3 regions of the Roseococcus sp. YIM B11640 genome follow, and region 2 is predicted to be linked to each of the others. Evidence: predicted binding sites of a transcription regulator. Region 2 holds the regulator's gene; each other region holds the start of a gene.
What was found. The regulator LexA, encoded in region 2, represses DNA repair genes until DNA is damaged. The targets are predictions, from matches to a motif close to TGTTCTANNTANGTTC.
Positions count from the first base shown of each region.

Region 1: the regulator LexA is predicted to act here: its motif matches at 3,465-3,480, upstream of radA (DNA repair protein RadA).
Region 3: the regulator LexA is predicted to act here: its motif matches at 2,280-2,295, upstream of WJM96_RS05630 (S24 family peptidase).

Region 1 is NZ_JBBJOZ010000001.1:448,772-455,686, forward strand. It holds gene ccmA (heme ABC exporter ATP-binding protein CcmA) at 1-313, shown strand, start outside; gene ccmB (heme exporter protein CcmB) at 310-960, shown strand; gene WJM96_RS02330 (MarR family winged helix-turn-helix transcriptional regulator) at 957-1,457, opposite strand; gene WJM96_RS02335 (acyltransferase family protein) at 1,564-2,649, opposite strand; gene WJM96_RS02340 (hypothetical protein) at 2,919-3,323, opposite strand; gene radA (DNA repair protein RadA) at 3,486-4,892, shown strand; gene WJM96_RS02350 (CvpA family protein) at 4,971-5,531, shown strand; gene purF (amidophosphoribosyltransferase) at 5,544-6,915, shown strand, end outside.
Region 2 is NZ_JBBJOZ010000004.1:163,850-170,764, reverse strand. It holds gene WJM96_RS17245 (alpha/beta hydrolase) at 1-278, shown strand, start outside; gene WJM96_RS17240 (SDR family oxidoreductase) at 231-1,100, opposite strand; gene lexA (transcriptional repressor LexA) at 1,272-1,967, shown strand; gene WJM96_RS17230 (N-formylglutamate amidohydrolase) at 1,978-2,844, opposite strand; gene WJM96_RS17225 (isocitrate lyase/PEP mutase family protein) at 2,880-3,845, opposite strand; gene WJM96_RS17220 (DUF169 domain-containing protein) at 3,921-4,727, shown strand; tRNA gene WJM96_RS17215 (tRNA-Arg) at 4,731-4,807, opposite strand; gene WJM96_RS17210 (NADH dehydrogenase ubiquinone Fe-S protein 4) at 4,816-5,139, opposite strand; gene WJM96_RS17205 (isocitrate/isopropylmalate dehydrogenase family protein) at 5,421-6,497, opposite strand; gene WJM96_RS17200 (Bug family tripartite tricarboxylate transporter substrate binding protein) at 6,576-6,915, shown strand, end outside.
Region 3 is NZ_JBBJOZ010000001.1:1,101,692-1,108,606, reverse strand. It holds gene WJM96_RS05650 (portal protein) at 1-980, opposite strand, end outside; gene WJM96_RS05645 (hypothetical protein) at 986-1,231, opposite strand; gene WJM96_RS05640 (hypothetical protein) at 1,379-1,816, opposite strand; gene WJM96_RS05635 (hypothetical protein) at 1,813-2,247, opposite strand; gene WJM96_RS05630 (S24 family peptidase) at 2,379-3,026, shown strand; gene WJM96_RS05625 (GlcG/HbpS family heme-binding protein) at 3,169-3,636, opposite strand; gene WJM96_RS05620 (murein hydrolase activator EnvC family protein) at 3,688-4,884, opposite strand; gene WJM96_RS05615 (glutathione S-transferase) at 4,990-5,643, shown strand; gene WJM96_RS05610 (VOC family protein) at 5,646-6,539, shown strand; gene WJM96_RS05605 (FkbM family methyltransferase) at 6,536-6,915, shown strand, end outside.

The sequences.
Region 1 (6,915 bases), on a different contig from region 2:
GAATCTCGCTTTGTCGGCAGGGCTGCATGGCGGCGATGTCATGGCCGCGCTCGATGCCTTGGGTGTGCTCCCGCTCGCGGAGCTGCCTGCGCGGGTGCTCTCCGCGGGCCAGCGCCGCCGAGTCGCGCTGGCGCGGCTGCTGCTGGGCACCTCGCGCCTCTGGCTGCTGGATGAGCCCAGCGTCGGGCTGGACGTGGATTCCGTCGCGCGTCTCGCGCCGCTCTTCGCCGCGCATCGCGCGGCCGGGGGCATGGTGATCGCGGCGACGCATCTGCCGCTGCCGCTGCCGGACAGCCGGGAACTGCGCCTGTGATCGCCCTTCTCCGGCGCGAGCTGCGCCTGGCCCTGCGCCATCCGGCGGACACGCTTTCCGCCGTGATGTTCTTCGTGCTGGTGACCGCGCTGTTCCCCTTCGGCACGGGGCCTTCGCCGGAGCTGCTCTCGCAGCTCGCGCCCGGCGCGATGCTGGCCGCCGCGCTGCTGGCGGCGCTGCTGCCGCTCGATCGTCTCTTCGGCGCGGAGGCCGAGGATGGTTCTCTGGATCAATTGCTGCTGAGCGGCCTGCACCCTGCGGCGATCGCGGCGGTGAAGGCGCTGGCGCACTGGATCACCACGGGCGTTCCGCTCATGGCCGCGACGCCCGTGGCGGCCGCGTTGCTGAACCTGCCCGTGGAGGCCTGGGGCGTGGCGGTGGCGGCGCTGGCGCTGGGCTCGGCCTTTCTCTCCCTGCTGGGCACGGCGGGCGCGGCGCTGACGCTGGGCGCGCGGCGCGGCGGCGTGCTGCTGCCGCTGCTCGTGCTGCCGTTGGGCATTCCCGCCATCATCTTCGGCGCCGCCGCGATCTCGGCGGCGGCGGAGGGGATGGCGGCGCAGCCCTATCTGTTGCTGGAGGCCGCGCTGCTGGCCCTTGCCGCGCCGCTGGCGCCTCTCGCGGCCGGGGCCGCGCTGCGGGAAGGCTAGGCCGGCGCCTTGTCGATCAGCTCGGCGGCGGCACCGTGCAGCTCATCGAGCGAATCCCGCGCTGCCTCGGCCACGCCCGGGCGAAGCCTGGCGGTCACGGCCGCCTGCGCCGCGGCCCAGAGAGGGAGGGCTTCGGCCAGCTTCTCCCGTCCGGCGGGCGTCAGGCGATAGGTGATGCGCCGTCCCTCGCCGGGTGCTGAGACGAGCAGCCCACCCTCCAGCAGCCGCGCGAGGTTTCGCGTCAGGGTCGACCGCTCGATGCCCAGACGGTCCGCCAACTCGCGCGCGGAGCCCGTGCTGTGGGAGGCCACGACGTTCAGGATGAGGAACTGCGAAGGCTCCAGCCCCGACGGCGAGAGGTGGAGGGCATAGACACGTGAAATCAGATTTGCCGCCCGGCGCGCGGCGAAAGCCAGGCAATCGGCACTGATGGCGGTGCAGGCCGATTCGACATCCTGGGTGCGGAGAGCCTCGCGGTGCATACTGTGCATATACATCTCTCGCACCTCGTTATCAGGAGGCATGCTGAAAAAAGAGAAGCCCGCGCCCGCACCTTCGGCCCAGGTTCGGGCAGGGGTACGGGACCGATGCCCGGGGCAATTATTATCGCACGCGGTTCCAATCGTTATCATAGGAGGGAATGGCGTGCCGGATTTGGAGAAAAGGCTTCTCCACGAAGCGCCAGGAGAGATACCCCAAGCCCATGGCAATAGGAGCGGCGATGGCGGAAACTCCGAGGGCGCCGATCGATGCCCCGAACACAGTAATGACAGCCTGCTGTACCGGGAAAGCATACAGATAGGTTCCGTAAGAGATATCACCCACCCTTTGTCCCAACGCAAATTTGATGGGAAAAGCCAAGCCAAAGTACATGACCAAATATCCCACGCTGAGCACGTAAATGATGAACTTGGCCGGGCTGTATATTCCGAGATAGAGAAGAATCGCGAAGCACGCCACTGTTCCTGCGCTAAGTTTAATTCGGTCGCGAAATTCCCAATAGCATGCGCCCATCGTGAAAAAGCAAAACATTCTTAAGGCGGGGAAAAATTGTATGGACCTAAGCACGCCAAATTCTGGCGGCAAATAGGCGGGCAAGACGACGTAAGAGCCTATCGCTAAAATAGCGCACAACAGCAGAGTTCTCCCGTTGATAAGACCTAAAGAAAGAAAAACGGGAAACAACAAATAGAACGTCGCCTCAATCGGCAGTGTCCAGAGGCTTCCATTAACGGCGGGAATCGGTAAATTAGAAAAAACGCCGGGTAGTGTGGTCGTAATATTAAAAACAAAAAAGCCTAGAAGATGGTTATGGGTTTCCGAATTGGTGAAATAATTTCCCAAGCTTAGATTTGTAAAAATTGGTCCTACAATAAATGTTGTAAATATGAGGCAGACCAGTAACCCTGGCATAATTCGCAGGGCGCGAGATTTCATATAGGTGGCCATATTATGCCGCTCAGATGAGCGGTATATAAGGAACCCGCTGATGAAGAAGAAAATTGAGACGGCAAGGCCGCCGCCACTGTCGTAATTGCCCAGGTAACGAATGAAGGGTTCATGCGGAGATGAAATAAGGGAGAAGCTATGGCTGATCAGCACGGTCAGTGCCGCGATAAGCCGTATCAAGTCAAAGTTGTTCGACCCCTGCTCCATGGCGGCGGCAACAGAAATATCAGTTCGTTTCATATAATGCCTCTGGGGGCCTTTGGGAGCCGTTGCTCTTCTGGGGCGTTCTGGACCCTGTCGGCAAGTAACGATCGTGACAAGCCCCCGGAGAGGCCGGACGGCCTGGCCGCAGCCATGCGGCAAAGCGCGCGCCCCGGTGGCGCGCGTTCGCAAATAAATTCGGGATGGGAAAGAGCCCCGGCGGGGCGGGGAGTGGGGGGAACCCCGCCGGGGCAAAGTCCGCCGCGCCAGGGTTGGGGGAGGCAGCGCGGCGGCAGTTCTTTCTTGGCCTAGCGGCACACCACCTGGGTGGCGGGCGGCAGGTCGTACACATTGCTCAACGCGCCAGAGCCGCTCGGGTTGTTGAAGCGATCGATGCCCAGCAAAATTGGGCCTGAGTTGCCCCAGGGACCCAGCGTGCTGAACATGGTGCCGTTAGGGCGGTTCTGGGCCTGGGTGGCGTTGAAGGCCACCGCGAAATGCACCGGCTCGCCCGTCCGGTTCTGCAGGATCACGTAGTAGGACACCGTGCTGGTACGGCCGTCGCTGGCCACGGAGCCGTAGAAGCTCACAGCCTGGATGCGGTTGTGGCAGTAGCTGGCGGGGGCGGTTTGTGCGGCGGCGTCGCGCATGGGCAGGGCCGTCATGCCCAGGGTGGCGGCGGCGATCGCGGTGGCCATCATGAAGGTCTTCATCTCAGAGGTTCCTTTCCATCGGGTTGATCGGTTCTGTCCGATGAGGAAAAACTAACGGCGCCCGACGATAGGCTCCAATCCAAGAAACGAGACGACACGATAGACGTAACCTATCGTTCCCCGCCCTTGCGGCGCGGCTTGTGTTCTTGATACGTTCTGTTCATGGCCAAGGATCGCACCCGCTTCGTCTGCCAGTCCTGCGGGGCCGATTTCCCCAAATGGCAGGGGCGCTGCGACGCCTGCGGCGAATGGAACACCCTCACCGAGGAAGCGGTGGGCCCGCGCGGGCCCGGCCCCGCCGGCAAGGCGCCCCCCGGGCGCGGGATCGAGCTGGTGGGGCTGGCCGGAGAATCCGCGCCGCCTCCGCGCCACCTGACGGGCATCGCCGAGCTGGATCGCGTGCTGGGCGGCGGCTTCGTCCCAGCCTCGGCCGTGCTGGTGGGCGGCGACCCGGGCATCGGCAAGTCCACCATCCTCCTGCAGGCGGCCGCGCGCATGTCGAGCGCGGGCAAGCGCGTCCTCTACATCTCGGGCGAGGAGGCGGTGGCCCAAGTGCGACTGCGCGCGCGGCGCCTCGGCCTCGCTGAGGCGCCGCTGGCGCTGGCGGCGGCTTCCGCGCTCCGCGATATCATCGCGAGCCTCGAGGCCGAGAAGGACGCCTCCCTCGTCATCATCGATTCCATCCAGACCATGTGGCTCGACGCGCTGGATTCGGCGCCCGGCACCGTCGCCCAGGTCCGCACCTGCGCCTTCGAGCTGATCCGCTGCGCCAAGGCGCGCGGCTTCGCGCTGGTTCTGGTCGGCCATGTAACGAAGGAGGGCACGCTCGCCGGCCCACGCGTGCTGGAGCACATGGTCGACGCCACGCTCTACTTCGAGGGCGACCGGGGCCACCAGTTCCGCATCCTGCGCGCCACCAAGAACCGCTTCGGCGCCACCGACGAGATCGGCGTCTTCGAGATGACCGAGGGCGGGCTGGTCGAGGTCACCAACCCCTCGGCTCTCTTCCTCGCCGAACGCCGGGGCAACATCTCGGGCAGCGCCGTCTTCGCGGGGATGGAGGGCTCGCGGCCCGTGCTGGTGGAGGTGCAGGCCCTGCTCTCGCCCAGCAATGGCGGCAGTCCCAGGCGCCAGGTCGTGGGCTGGGAGGGCGGGCGGCTCTCCATGCTGCTGGCGGTGCTGGAGGCGCGCTGCAACCTCACCTTCGCGCAGGCGGACGTCTACCTGAACATCGCCGGCGGCCTGCGCATCAACGAGCCCGCGGCGGACATGGCGGTGGCGGCGGCCCTGGTCTCCGCCATCACGGACCGGCCGACGGACCCGGACGCCGTCTATTTCGGCGAGGTCGGGCTTTCCGGCGAGATCCGGCAGGTCTCGCAGGCCGAGCTGCGGCTGCGGGAGGCGCAGAAGCTGGGCTTCGGCGCGGCCGTGCTGCCGCGCCGGGTCGCGCGCGGCAACAAGGCGCCGGCGCCGATGGAGGGGCTCAAGCTCACCGAGATCGGCCATCTGGCAGACCTCGTCGCTCCCTTCGCGGCCGGAACCCTCAAGCGGGAGAAGGCGCGGGCGTGACGGCGCGGTAACCCGGGAAGCCCCCAGGAAGGCCCGGGACTCACACGAATCGTTGGAGCCCTGTATAGCCAGCGGTGCATGACCTGGGCGGATGGCATACTCCTCATCGTGATGGTGGTCTCCGCCATCCTTTCCTTCCTGCGCGGCTTCGTGCGGGAATTCCTGGGTGTCGCCGCCTGGATCGGCGCCGCCTTCGCCGCCTTCGCCCTGCGGGAGCCGCTGGCGGCGATGATGGAAGGCACGGTCGAGCCCGACTGGCTGGCCGATGGCGTGGCCGTCGGCGTGGTCTTCCTCGTCGTGCTGGTGGTGCTGAAGCTTGTGATCCACGCATTGGCGGGTCGCGTCCAGAGCAGCCCGCTGGGGGGTGTAGACCGCTCCCTGGGTGCCATATTTGGGTTGGTTCGCGGGGCCTTTATCGCTGCTTTGGCCTATGTTCTCGCGGGACTCGTGGTCCCCGCCGTGGAACGATGGCCCGAAGCGGTGCGTGAAGCCCGCGCGCTTCCTCTTGTCGTCGATCTCGCAAGATGGGTTGTGGCCTTGATGCCGGAGGAGTATCGCCCCCGCATCGCGGCGCCCCCGGAACGCCGCGAGCCGACGCAGGAGGATCTGATGCGTCCGCCTGCCCGCTCTCGAACCTAGAGGTCGCCCCCCATGTCCCTGCCCCTCTCGGACGACGACAAATTCCACGAGGAATGCGGCGTCTTCGGCGTCTGGCGGCACAAGGACGCGGCGGCGCTGACCGCCCTCGGCCTGCATGCCCTGCAGCATCGCGGCCAGGAAGCCTCGGGCATCGTGACGCTGGATGATGCGGGCATCTTCCACACGCATAAGGGCCTCGGCCTCGTCGGCGACATCTTCGGCGACGCCAAGGTGATGAACAGCCTGCCGGGCCGCGCCGCGATCGGCCACAACCGCTACGCCACGACGGGCGAGACGGCGCTGCGCAACGTGCAGCCGCTCTTCGCCGACTTCGAGTTCGGCGGCTTCGGCGTGGGCCACAACGGCAACCTCACCAATGCGGCCGCGCTGAAGCGCGCGCTGGTGCGCCGCGGCTGCCTCTTCCAGTCCAGCACGGACAGCGAGGTGTTCATCCACCTCATCGCCATCAGCCTCTACTCGACGGTGCTGGACCGGCTGATCGACGCGCTGAAGCAGGTTCAGGGCGCCTATTCGCTGGTGGCGCTCCACAATGGCGGCCTCATCGGTGCGCGCGACCCGATGGGCGTGCGCCCGCTGGTGCTGGGCCGCCTCAACGATGGCTGGGTGCTCGCGAGCGAGACCTGCGCGCTCGACATCGTCAGCGCGGAATTCGTGCGCGACATCGAACCGGGCGAGATCGTCGTGATCGACGACAGCGGCATCCGCTCCGTGAAGCCCTTCCCGAACACCGAGAACCGCTTCTGCATCTTCGAGTACATCTACTTCGCCCGCCCTGATTCGGTGGTCGAGGGAACGCCGGTCTACGACACCCGCAAGCGCATCGGCGCCGAGCTGGCGCGCGAGAGCGCGGTGGCGGCAGATGTCGTGGTTCCCGTGCCGGACAGCGGCGTCCCCGCCGCCATGGGCTACGCCACCGAATCCGGCATTCCGTTCGAGCTCGGCATCATCCGCAACCACTACGTCGGCCGCACCTTCATCGAGCCTACGGACCAGATCCGGCATCTGGGTGTGAAGCTGAAGCACAGCGCCAACCGCCCGATGCTCGAGGGCAAGCGCGTCATCCTCGTGGATGACAGCATCGTGCGCGGCACGACCTCGAAGAAGATCGTCGAGATGGTGCGCCAGGCCGGCGCGGCCGAGGTGCATATGCGCATCTCCTCGCCGCCGACGACGCACAGCTGCTTCTACGGCATCGACACGCCCGAGCGCTCGCAGCTGCTGGCCGCGAAGCACGACCTCGAGGAGATGGCGAAGCTGATCGGCGTGGACAGCCTCGCCTTCATCTCCATCGACGGCCTCTACCGCGCGCTCGGCCGCAAGGGCCGCGACGCGCGCGACCCCGCCTTCTGCGACGCCTGCTTCA
Region 2 (6,915 bases):
GCCCTCCCTATCCCATTACTCGTGCGCTGATCGAAGATGGGAGATCGCACCTGCTGCTCGGGGCACCCATCGCGATTCACGCTCCGGTAAGGCTCCTTCATGGTCAAGCGGATCCTGACGTCCCTTGGGAGTACAGCCTCCGTATCGCGGATCGGCTCGAAGGGCGTGATGTAGAAGTCACCCTCGTGAAGGATGGGGATCATCGCCTCTCAACGCCCGAGAACCTGGCACTACTCGGCCGGACCCTGGGTGCGCTCCTCGGCGAGGATGGCACGTAGCCCCTCCCTAAAACTGGGATAGGCCCATTCGAGGCAGAGCTCAGCCTTCGTCATGCGGTTGCTGACGCGGCGATTTTCGCTCCAGAAGCTGCGCCCCATCTCACTCATGCCTTGCCAAGCCTGCTCGAAGGGAATGTCGGGTGGTGGCTCCATACCGAGCAGCCTCGCCGCCTCAAGCGTCACATCGCGTGGCTCGGCCGGCTCATCGTCCACCAGATGGAGGATCCGCCGCCGAGCCCCGAGGCGGGCCATGGCTGACAACACCGCCCGGGCGATGTCATCGCGGTGAATTCGCCCGAAGGCATGATGAGGCCGACGAATGGAGCGTGCCCTGCCGGCGCGCAATTCATCAAACGCACTTCTTCCTGGACCATAGATACCGGCTGTCCGGAAGACGTCGAGTGGCCGCCGGTCAGCTATCGCATTCCACTGTTGCTCGGCCAGAACTCGTCGCCGGCTTCGCTCCTGACCGGGTCGGGTTTCCGTCGCTTCATCCACCCATTTCCCCGCGCGATCACCATAAACGCCCGTGGTCGAGAGATACCCGATCCATCGCAGGTTTCCGGAGCGGATCGAAGCACCATGAACGCTTAGCACAGGGTCGCCATCCTCACCGGGTGGCACGGAGGCCAGAAGGTGCGTCGCGCGCGCGTAGGGAGCGGGATCGTCAAAACTCGCCCACTCAACATTCGGAGGAACTTTCCGCTTATCGTAGTTCCGCGAAGATCCAATAACTTCGATGCCCCTCATGGCCGCAAGGCGGGCGATTGCGAAGCCCGAAAAGCCAAGGCCAGCGATCAATAGGGTTACGTTCTCCCGCATCGGATCCCCTGCATTTCTCACGTCCGATCCACCGACGCCAAGCCGAGCACGTCCGCGGAATTGGGTTGACCGATTCCGGAGAACCTTCCTAGAACAAATCTGACGTTTCCGGTTTGTTCGCTCCATCTGTGGGGAATCGAACCTCCCGGATTTGGGAGAAGGTTGACGGCGATGCTCACGCGCAAACAGCATGAATTGCTTATGTTCATAAATCAACACCTTGAACAAACAGGATTTTCACCATCCTTCGACGAAATGAAGGCGGCGCTCGACTTGAAGTCGAAATCCGGCATTCATCGCCTTATTACTGCGCTCGAGGATCGTGGATTTTTGCGCCGCCGCGCCCACCGGGCCCGTGCCTTGGAAGTGGTGAGGCTACCGGGCAGCATCGTACCGCCGCGTCAGGATCATGAGGCCGATGAAGCCGCTACGCGGAATGTCGTTCAGGCCCGCTTTGGACGCGTGCCAAAAGCAGATAAGCCGAATTCGATCAGTTTGCCCCTATTCGGCCGCATCGCCGCTGGCAGTCCGATCGAGGCGTTGCGCGACCAAGGGCAAACTGTCGATGTCCCCATGCATATGCTTGCTGGGGGCGAACACTACGCCCTTGAAGTGGCCGGCGATTCCATGATTGAGGCAGGTATTCTGGATGGCGACACGGTTGTTATCCGTCGCGGCGATGCGGCGGAGAATGGGGATATCGTGGTGGCCCTGGTGGACTCGAACGAAGTCACCCTGAAGAGGCTGCGTCGGCGGGGCAATTCCGTCGCGCTCGAGCCCGCAAACCGAAACCATGAAATACGCATTTTTGGTCCGGACCGCGTCCAGGTGCAGGGGCGACTGGTAGGCCTGCTTCGATCGTATTGATGGGGCGGTATTACGACCTTGCGGTTAGGCCGATCCAGTCCTCTTCAGCCAGACCGCGAAGCAGAGCGGTAAGATCCGTCTGCACCTTGGAAAAGCCGTGGCTTTTTTGAATCCGTTGCTCGTCCATATAGAGCGGCCGAGCAATCTCCATTTGAATCACATGCACGCCCTCTCGGGGGCGGCCGTAATGGCGAGTGATGTACCCGCCCGCATACGGGTCGTTCCGACGCACGCGATATCCGGCTCGCTGAAGGCCAAGTTCAAAATATCGCGTGACGCGCGGCGCGCAGGTCGTCCCGTGCACGTCACCCAGCACGAAATCAGGAGGATCCAGGGCTTGAGCGGGATGGGCCGGCATGGAATGGCAGTCCACGAGCAGGCAGAACCCGAAGTTTGCTTTCGTTTCGGCTATCAGGGACGAAAGCGCGGCATGATACGGCTCCCAGCAGGACCGAACGCGGCGCTCCGCCTCCCAAAAGGACAGCCGGTGCCTATAGATGGCCTCACCCGTCGCGACAACGCGCGCAATGGTTCCGAGGCCCGCCCCGACGCGGGGGCTCGCGCTGTTCACCCAGCTGGGGAGCGGGGTGTCGAACATCCCGGGGTCGAGTTCCCAGGGCTCGCGATTGGCATCGCACCAAGCGCGCGGGAACCGCGCAGCCAGGAGTGGGGCGCCGAATCTCGGCGCTGCTGAGAAAAGCTCGTCGACGAAAGCGTCCTCGCTCCGACGGATCGAAACTGAATCGAGGCGCGTGGACGCAAGGAATTCGCCCGGATAGTCCCGGCCGGAGTGCGGCGAAGCGAAGACAAGCGGCAGGGTCTGCCGCGGCGGGCGGATCAGATCATAAGGGATCGAGTGTGTAGCTTGGTCATCCATGAACGATGTGAGTAGGCCATGGCCCGCGCCCAATGTCACTCCGCCGCTGCATTCGGTAGGTGGCCCAGGCCGGACTCGTATTTCGCCTGCGTCTCGGCAGGTAGGTACCGGGCCTCCAATGCACGGATCTGTCCGAAACCCGCAAAATCATGCAGGTTCCCGAGGGCGTGTCGGCGAAAGCGCTCATCCATTCTTAGTTCAGCCAACGGTCCCTCCGACCGGAGTTCCGCAGCTAGATCAGCCATCGCCATGATCGACTGACGGAGCAATGCACCGGGAAGTATGCACAGTCTTATGCCAAGATCAGACATCTGCTCGGCGGAAAGGCGAGGAGAAATGCCGGTCATATTGTAAAATATCGGCCCTTGGACCTCCGTGGTGATCCGTCGAACTTCTTCGACACTGGCTGGCCCTTCGACAAAGGCGAGATCAGCGCCTGCATTCAGAAATGCGTTAGCGCGCCAGATGGCCTCCTCCAGCGAACCTCCATGGGCACCCCGGGCATCGGTGCGAGCGATCAAAACAAAGCTCGGATCCAAAGCTTTTCGCGTCTCGCTAGCAGCATGAACCTTCGCTACCGCTTCGGCTCGCCCAATCACCTCACGTCCAGCGACATGCCCACAGCGTTTGGGGGCGACCTGATCTTCCAAATGAATTCCGGCCACCCCAGCGCGGATGAACTCCTCGACACAGCGGATCGTATTAATGGCGTTGCCATGCCCGGTGTCGGCATCGGCGATGACCGGTACCCGAACTGCCGATGCAATCGCCTTCGCGTTTGAGGCCATTTCCGTGAGCGTAGCTAGCCCTGCGTCGGGGAGGCCCAGCATTCCGAGAGAAGTACCGTAACCCGACATATAAACGGCCTCAAAGCCAGCATTCTCGAGGATACGGGCCGAAAGCGCATTGTAGCAGCCAGGCACAATCAGGGGGCGATGCTTCGCTATTAGAGCCCGCAATCTTTCGCCAGGGCGACCGGCTTCTGCTTGACCGAGCCGCATCCCTTATCCTCCTTCGACGCTTCCGCCTTCTCGGGCTTCATGCGAGCCTAGCTTCAATCACAAGGAGGACACACCATGGCCGACGGATCAAGTGAGGCACTAGGCCCTACGGGAGCTGAGCTAGCAGAACTGGCCAACGCGCTGTCCGACCTATTACGGTTGCGAACCCTTCCATTCGGCATGAAACTTTTCCGCGACGCTGCCAGCATGGCGGCCGTACCGGGGCTCCGCTATCCGCCTAAGGGCAAGCGCTTCTCGACCTGCCAGCTGGTTACCCAGTCACGGCTTGCGGGGTTTACCTTGGCAATCACCCACGAAAATGTTCCCGAGTTCAGCAATTGTGGCGGCGTTATCGGTTTGAACGAACCTTCCGACCTCTATCTCTCTGGCCGTAAGATGGACGGCGTATGGTTCGAGAATCGGGAAGCCGCGGCAGCCCACCAAGCCCAAATGCCTCGCGTGACACCTGAGTATCACGGTCTGGTGGTTTCGCCCTTACGCAGTGGGCGGCTCGACCCTCCGGATGTCTGCCTTTTCTATGGAAATCCGGCGCAGATGATCCTGTTTATCAACGGCTTGCAATGGCGCAACTACAGGCGCTACGACTTTTCCATTACGGGAGAGAGTGCCTGCGCGGATAGCTGGGGCCGGGCTCTACGCGACCGAACGGTTTGTCTCTCGCTGCCCTGCTACGCGGAGCGCCGATATGGCGGCGTAGCGGACGACGAGATGCTAATGGCTTGCCCGCCCGCCGATTTCCTGCGGGCTGTCGAGGGGCTGCGCGGCCTTTCGAAGGCCGGGCTGCGGTACCCCATTATGCCATATGGCCCGCAAGCCGACCCGGCGGCTGGAATGGAGAAGAGCTACGCCGGCAAGGCGTAGCTCTGGCGCGCCCTGGTGGATTCGAACCACCGGCCTGAAGCTTAGAAGGCTCCTGCTCTATCCAACTGAGCTAAGGGCGCGAACTCCGTCAGTGAGTCCAGTTCTCCCCTCGATTTGTACGGAAATTATCCGCATAGACCTTGGGCTTAATGGGCTTGGAACTTGGCGGAATCTCCAGGTCAAAGGAAATCCCACGAGCCTTGGCGTAGGCTATGGCCGCTTCAGCCGTCGGGAACCGAAGCCGAAGTTGGTTGCGCGTTTGGCCCGACCCGGGCCAACCGGTCAGCGGATCGATCCGCAGCCTCTCGGAGGGCGAATATTCCAATACCCACTCGTGCGTATTAGCTCGACCTGACTGCATCGCCGAACGAGGCGGGCGATGAATGCGGGCTTGGGATTTCAATGCACTCATTCAGCAAACTCCAAAACGGCTTACGCCCGCTGCTCTCACTAGGACGTGACCCAGGGCTTCGGCAAGACAGGCATATCGCAGATGATCGTGCTGCCCGCCGTCAACGATGCTTCGGTCTGCCGCTCCGGACCGGCCACACCAGAAGGGCTGCGGCGGTGGTTGGTTGTCCCCAGGCCAGGGCAACACCGCTCTAGATTTGAAGGAGCCCATCGCGACCTGCTGTTGATGGTGCCACTCGATCTCAGGATCGACGTTCTTCTAGACCATATTGGTGCCAGACATCACGGAAGCGCGTTGAGGATCGCCTTTGTCGCCTCCAGGGTTCCCGCACTACCGCCGATATCTGCTGTCCGCAGGCCTTCCCGGAAAGCCTTGTCCACAGCACCGCGGACTTCTTCCGCAGCGTCTGACAGCTTTTGGCCCGCGCCACGCGTCGCTAGCCAGTCCAACATCATCGCGGCCGATAGGATTGTTGCGGTGGGGTTCGCCTTTCCCTGTCCGGCGATGTCCGGGGCGGTACCATGGCTCGGCTGGAACACGCCATGCTCTTCGCCGAGATCGGCAGAGGGGGCGAAACCCATGCCGCCAATCAGGCCGGCCGCGAGGTCCGAGAGGATATCGCCGAACATGTTTTCGGTCGGCAGGATATCAAAGTCCCAAGGTCGTCGAATGAGGTCCAGGGCCATCGCGTCCACATAAGCCGCATCATGCTTTACATCCGGGTAGGCGCCGGCGACCTCACCGAAAACTTCCCGCAGCCAGGCAAACGCGCGAAAGACGTTCGCCTTGTCCACCAGCGTGACTCGCCCAGGCCGCGCCAGGCGGGCAGAACGCTCGCGCGCAAGATCAAAAGACATCCGGGCCAAACGCAACGATGTCGGACGCGTCATCCGCAGCGTCTCTTCGGCCAAGTCGCGCGTAACCACGCCGCGATCCTTGGAATAGAACAGCCCCTCAGTACTCTCGCGCAAGATCACAAAGTCGATCGTCGCCGCACGTGAATCTCCCAACGGCGACGGAACACCCGGAATGGCACGAATTGGCCGTACGCCTCCGAACAGATCAAGCCGTTGGCGAAGAGTGATCTGGGGCGCAAGCTCCGTTCCATCGGCATGTCGAATTCCGGGCCAGCCCATGGCACCCAGCAGGATCGCGTCTGCGGATCGAGAACGCTCGAAGGTTTCATCGGAGAGATCTGTCCCGGTCTCGCGATAGGCGAAGGCGCCGGCTCGGAGCGATGTCAGACTCAAACCCAGGCTATGGCGCATATCGACTCGCCGCAGCACCTCGAGTGCTGCGGCAGTCACCTCGGGTCCGATGCCGTCGCCGGGGAGCACGGCTATGTCGATACTGTTCATCGGCTTGCGTTTCCTGATTTTCTTCCGTCAAGCTATCGCGCGATAGGGAAGGCACAAAGCCATCCCCGGGAGGAATGCATGTCAATCACGCGCCGGGGCATCCTCGCTTCGCCCGCTTTGCTGCCGCTGGCTGCAGCGGCCCAGCATGCATGGCCTGATCGACCGGTACGCATCATCGTGCCCTTCCCGCCCGGCCAGGCAGCGGACATCTTCACGCGACTGGTCGCTGACCAGTTATCTCAACGGTGGCCGCAAAGGGTGGTGGTGGAGAATCGCGGCGGTGGGGCAGGCGCGCCAGCCTTGGAAGCAGGTGCGAGGGCCGCGCCCGATGGCTATACACTGACCGCCGGCACTTCAGGCACGCTGGGCGTCAATCCATCTGTTCTGCCACGCCTGCCTTACGATGCCGAACGGGACT
Region 3 (6,915 bases), on a different contig from region 2:
AGCACGAGCTGCGAGACGTCGAAGCTGCCCGGCGCCGCGAGCGGCGTGAGGCCCGCGCTGCCCGGCGCCTTGGGGATGATCGCCCCGGGCGTGAGCTGCACGGTGGCAGGGTTGAGCACCCCGTCATCCTCGGCCTGCCAGATGCCGGTCGCGGCGATGGAGGCGTTCTTCAGCACCAGCTCAACCACGCGGTTGGCGGTACGGATATCGGGCAGCGCCTTGATGACGGGGCCGCGGCCGTAGATCTCGCCGGGCGCCTTCAGCCAGCGGAACGCGATGAAGGGTGCGTCGGCGAAGCGGCCCTGGGCCAGCAACGCCGGCTCCGGCAGATCCAGCACGGCGGCGTAGCGGTGGCCGCCAGCGTCGGGCCATACCGCCTCGATCACGCGGTGGCGTGGCGGATTGCCCTCGGTCTGCGCCGCCTCCCGCTCGATCTCGCGGGGCAGCTCGGCGAAGGGGAAGCGGCGCAGCAGCTCGGCGACGGTGAGGCGCATCTCACGGAACACGGTGTCGAGCCGCCCGGAAGCGCCCTCCTCCAGGATGGCCGTGCGGACCGGCACGCCGCTGAACCGCAGGGCAGAGGTCTCACCAGGGGGTGCTTCCTCCACCAGCATCACGCCCGTGCCGGTGATGACCAGGTCGAGGAAGGCCTGGTGCATCTCGACGGCGAAGTTCGAGCGGTCGAGATGGGACTGCAGGATGCCCGCCACATCCTCGAGCGCGGCTGCCTGCTCGGGCGAGGCATCGGCGGCGGCACGCGCGGGCGCCAGGCCGAACCAGCGCGACCAGGGCGGCGTCAGCTCGGCCAGCAGCGAGGCGGCGAGCTGTTCCGCCGCATCGGCCGCCGTCGCGTCGAAGAGGCTCGCGGCCTCGCCCGGCGAAGGCAGCACATGGGAATAGGCATCGGCCCAGCCGGCCTCATGCGGGCGGCGCCGGGCCAGCGCGCCGTCGTGGCGCGCGAGGATCTGCTTCGGGGTCATGGGCCTCACTCGCCGAGGAGCGACTTGCGGGTGGTCAGGATGGCCGGGTCGCTCAGCACGCCGCGCGCGGAGGTCGCGATGGTGCCCACGATGCCGGAGCGGGCACGGTTGCGGGACTCGACCCGGGCCTCTTCGGCGGCCGACTTCTCGGCGGCGTCGGTATTGGCCGCGGCCACCTGCTGCGTGACGGCCGTCTGGGCCTTCGGGGGCGCGACGACCACGGGCTTGGGGGCGCGGAAGAGGGATGCCATGCGCGGGCGACTCCTTGGGCGGGCCGGAAGAAAAAACGGCCCGCCGGAGGGGTTCCGGCAGGCCGATCGAGTTGGGGAGGGGAGGAGAAGCTCAAGGCGCAAATCGCCCCTTGATGAAGGTGTTTGTAGCGGAACCTCCGGCGCACGTCAAGAATAAATTCCTAGTTTCTCGATTTTCCGGAGACCCCGGAAAAGCCCGTGCGGAGTCCATGCCATCGGCGCGGAACGGCCGAGTACCGCCCGGCATACGGATACGCAGTTGAGCGGCAGGACGCCGAACCCCCAGCCGCCCACGCTCTCGGGAACCACGAACGGCCCCACCGGGAGAAGCCCGGCGCGGCGATAGAAGCCCGGCAGGTCATAGCCCGCCGGAACATCGAGCCGGGCCAGCAGCAGTCGGCCCGTCATCGGGTCCAGCACCGACCAGCCCCGCGAGTCCTCCAGGGCCGCGAAGCAGTGCCGGAATCCAGGCCGCAACAGCCGCTGCCAAAGGTGGTCGGCGCGGCCCACGAAGACGATCCAGGCCCGCTGCCCGCTCGCGGGCCGGCGGTGACCCGGCCGGGCCACCGGCGTCGCGGATGTCATGCGAGGGAGCCGGGGAACGGCACGATTTCGGCGCCTTCCTCCGGCACGGCCGGGACGCCGGCGACGATTCCCTTCACCCGCAAAGGCCATTCCAGCCGGTTCATCGCTTCCCGCCAGAGGCGGTAATCCCCCCGCTCGCGCGGGTAGCGCGGCGAGGGCGCGGAGCCCCGCTCGCCCCAGATCCGCATGACCCGCGCATGCGCGAGTTCGATGCGACGCTGGCGGTACAGGCGGTCGAGGCATTTCACCACATCGTCTGGCTCGCAGGGGCGGACGACGCTGCCCTTGCCGGCCGCGAAACGCGCGCCGTCGCGCCGCGCGACCAACGCGGACATGGTCCAGAACCAGGCCTCGTCGGCCGAGGCGAAAGGCTCCGCCTTGGTCATGGCGGCGAGGATGGGGGCGGCGGAGGAACGGGGAGAGGCATGCATTCCGGTTAGGCTCCTGGGGGGAACAGAAATGAGAACATAACGAGAACATAACCGGAGGTTGCAGGAGCGACAAGCAGATAAAGCAACTTTTTCCTATTGCACTCGGACGGAACACCTATGATCTTGTATGCATGCGTCACGATGACATCTGGCGGGCGATCGACTCGCTCGCGGCCGAGAACGGGCTTTCGGCCAGTGGCCTCGCCAGGCGCGCGGGGCTAGACCCCACGGCCTTCAACCCCTCGAAACGCATCGGTCCGGATGGGCGCGCGCGCTGGCCTTCCACGGAAAGTGTGGCGAAGGTGCTGCAGGCAACGGGTGCGGGTATCGAGGGCTTCGCGGCCCTGGTTTCGGGCCAGGCAGCACTGCCGAGCGGCCGCGGCACGCGGCCCTCGCGGCGCATTCCCCTCATCGGCCTCGCACAGGCCGGGGGTGAGGGCTTCTTCGACGATGGCGGCTTCCCGGTGGGCGGCAGCTGGGACGAGATCAGCCTGCCCGACATCAGCGACCCGAACGCCTATGCGCTCGAGATCTCGGGCGAATCCATGGAACCGGTGTTCCGCGACGGCGATCTCGTGATCGTCTCGCCGGCCGCGCCCGTGCGCCGCGGCGACCGCGTGGTAGTCCGCACGCGCCTGGGCGAGGTGATGGCCAAGGAGCTCAAGCGGCAGAGCGCCAAGCGGATCGAACTCTCAAGCCTGAATCCGGCCCATCCGGACTACAGCTTCGAGCTCCCGGACGTCGCCTGGGTGCATCGGATCTTGTGGGCAAGCCAATAATTCTGGCGCCCTCAGGCACCGGGCGCGCGTTCGGCACGCTCGCCTTCGCGCGGAGGCGGCGCCAACCCGAAGGTCGGCCGCGTCCGCGCCGTCCGGTATTCGCCGTCAGCTTCGGCGCCGTTATGACCTAGGAATCTTGCGTTTAGGCCGGGTCGCCGTGGTCCGCGACGAGGCCCGCCGCTTCGATGCCCGCGATGCAAGCTTCTTCATCCTTCACCGAGGCGTCGCCCGAGATGCCCACCGCGCCCAGCAGCACGTTGTTCGCATCGCGCACCAGCACGCCGCCCGGAACCGGCACGGCGCGGCCGCCCGTCAGGTCCGACAACGCATTCGTGAAACCCGGCATGGCCTGGGCGCGGCGCGCCAGCTCGCGCGTGCCGAAGCCCATGGCCAGCGCGCCGTAGGCCTTGCCCATCGCGACCTCGGGCCGGCCGAGGCTCGCCCCGTCCTCGCGCTTGGTCACCTTCACATGCCCACCCGCGTCCAGCACCTGCACGCAAAGCGGCAGCAGCCCGAGTTCGCGCCCCTTGGCCAGCGCCGCATCGGCGATCTTCTCGGCCTGCGCGAGGGTGAGGCCGTTCACGGCGGCGGGGTGTGCGGGCTGCGGCATGGACTGTTCCTTGTACTGAGCCACCCGCGATGGCCCGCCCCTGCCCTCACGTCAAGCGCCCGCCCGCAACCAGGGGCGCGGATCCACCGCCTCGCCGCGCCGCCGGAGCTCGACATAGAGCGTGGGGCGGTTCGTGCCGGGCAGCACGCCCACCGGTTCGCCCGCGCGCACGCGCTGGCCGCCACTGACGTCCAGCCGGTCCATCCCGGCGAGGACGAGGTGCTGCCCGCCGCCGCAATCCAGGATCACCATGCGACCATAGCTGCGGAAGGGCGCGGCGAAGGCCACGCTGCCGCCGCAGGGCGCCGTCACGCGCGCGCCCGGCTGCGCCGCGAAGGTGAGCCCGCGCGCCGGCCCGCCCTCGCCCGGCGCGTTGAATTCGCGGATGAGCTGGCCGGCAACCGGCATTCCGCTCGCGGGCTCCGCGGTGGCTCGCGGCGCGGGCTGGGGAACCGGGCGCGACGTTGCGGCGGCGGTTGCCGTGGCGGCGGCGCGCTGGCGAGCCCGCTCGGCCTCGCGCTTCGCTTCCTCGGCCTCGCGGCGGGCCTCTTCCGCCTGTTCGCGCTCCAGCCGGGCCAGTGCCTCCTCGAGGCTGCGCGCGCGGCGCACGGCGGCCTCCGCACGGCTGGCCGCCTGGCGTTCGGCGGCGTTGCGCTCGGCCAGCACCTGCCGCGCGGCGATGAGCTGGGCATCCAGCGCCACGGAAGCCTGCTCGGCCTGCGCGCGGGCCTGGGCCAACCGCCGCTGCTCGCGCATGAGCACGACCGCCTCCCGCGTCGCGCGCGCCTCGCTCTCGCGCAGCAGCGCCGCCTTTTCGCGCGCCTCGCGCAGAGTCATGCGGATCGCGCCGAGGCTGAGCATCACCTCCTCGGGCGAGAGTGGCGCGGCCAGCAGCAGCGGCGCCGGCTGCGTCGCGATACGCATAAGCATGGGAATGAGCGGCGCGATCTCGGCGGCGAGGCGCTGCTGTTCCGCCCGCGCTTCCTCGGCGCCGCGGCGGGCCGCTTCCACGCGCTCGGTCGCGTCCTCGGCCTCGCGCTCGGCCTGCTGCACGCGGGCGGCGCCGGCCACGCGCTCGGCGGCCAGGCGTGCTTCCTGCGTGGCCGCTTCCTGCGCCTGCTCTGCAGCGCGGATCGCGGCCGCGCGCTCGGCCTCCGCCGCACGGCGGGCCGCGGCGGGATCCTGCGCCGAGGCCGGCCCCATGACGGGCACCGCCACGGCGACGAGCAGGGCGAGAGCGCGAATCACAGCACGAGGTAATCCGAGCCCCGGGGGTGCCGCCACCCTTTCCGGTGATTTCGCGATCCGCCGCGCCATGGCAAATTGCGCGAGTCGCTTCAGGGATACGCCCACATGGCCGAAGGCCGCCTCGTCATCGGCAATCGCCGCTATTCGTCCTGGTCGCTGCGCGGCTGGCTGCCCGTCACGCTCGCGAAGCTCGATGTCGAGGTCACGGTCATTCCGCTCGCGGGCGGAAGCACGCCCGCGATCAAGGCGGCGACGCCCGCCGGCTTCGTGCCCTATCTCGAGCATCGCGGCGCCCGCGTGTGGGAGAGCCTGTCCATTTGCGAATACTGCGCCGAGATCGCGCCGAAGCTGTGGCCATCCGATACCGCCGCACGCGCCCATGCGCGCAGCGTGGCGTCGGAGATGCATGCGGGCTTTCGCGAGCTGCGCATGGCCATGCCCATGAATGTGGGCCGCGAGTTCCCCGGCCGGGGCCGCACCGAGGGGGCGCTGGCCGATATCTCGCGCATCGAAAGCCTGTGGGCCGAATGCCTCGGCCAATATGGCGGCCCCTTCCTCTTCGGCGCCGAATTCACCAATGCCGATGTGATGTTCGCGCCGGTCTGCGCACGCTTCCTCACCTGGCAACCCGAGCTCTCCGCGGCGAGCCGACGCTATATCGACGCCGTACGCGCGCATCCGCTCGTCACGCAATGGTACGACGAGGCGCGCGGCGAGCCCGCCGAATGGCTGCTGCCCAAATACGAGGATATCGCCTGAGCATGGCCAGCACCGCTCTCGCCCTGGACCATGTCGGCATCTGCGCGCGCGCGCTGACGCCGATGACGGACGCCTTCGAGGCGCTGGGCTTCGCGCTCTCGCCCATCGCGCAGCAATCGGGCCGCCGCACGCCCGGGGGCCCCGTGGAGCTCTACGGCAGCGGCAATCGCTGCGCCTTCCTGCGCCACGGCTATATCGAACTGCTGGGCATCCTGGAGCCGGGACTGTTCGACAATGATGTCGGCAAGTTCTCGGACCGCTACGAGGGGCTGCACATCCTCGCGCTCGGCATGGACGATGCGGAGGCGAACCTCGCGCGCATGCGGCGCGGCGGCATCGAGATCGCCGGCGTCGCGCATCTTCAGCGCCCAGTGGAGGCTGGCGGACCCATCGCGAAATTCTCCCGCCTGCCCTACCCGGACGCACCCGAGGGACGCCTGCAGCTCATCCAGCACGTGACGCCCGAGCTGGTCTGGCAGCCGCGCTGGATGGGGCATGCGAACAAGGCCGATGCGCTGACGGAAATGGTGCTGGTGAGCGCCGATGCCGCCTCCAGCGCCGCGCGCCTCTCCAAGCTGACGGGACTGGTGCTGGAGCCGCGCCAGGAAGGCGGCTTCCTGCTGCGCTTCCCAGGCGGCGCACGCGTCGCGGGGCCGGAGGCGCCGGCGATGGAGACGCGCGTCGCCATCCTCTCGCCCGGGGACCTGCCCGGCACCTTCCCCGGCGTCGCCATCCCCGCCCTGCCCTTCATGGCGGGCATCTACGTGCAGACCTCGGACGGGAATGCCGCCGTGCGCGCTCTGCTCGGCAAGCTGCCGCTCCAGGAGCTCGCGGACGGCGCGCTGATGGTCCCGCCCTCGCATGCGGCGGGGGCCGCGCTGGTCTTCCACCCTTGAGCTCGGCGATCGGGCGCAGCCTCCGGCTCTACCACGCGCCGGAGCGGCGCCCGGCGCTCGATGAATTCCACCGCCGCTTCCTCGCGGGCGGCGAGCTGGGCTTCGATATCGGCAGCCACGTCGGCGACCGCGCGGCAAGCTTCCTGCGCCTGGGCGCACGCGTCGTCGCGGTCGAGCCGCAGCCCCGCCTGGCCCGCGCGCTGCGCCTGCTGTTCCGGGGCGCGCCGGGCTTCACGCTGGAGTCCACGCTCATCGGCGCCAGCGAGGGCAAGGCGACGCTGCGCCTCAACAGCGCCAATCCCACGGTAGCTACCGCGAGCGATGCCTTCATCGCCGCCGCCGAGGGCGCGGTCGGCTGGGAGGGCCAGCGCTGGGA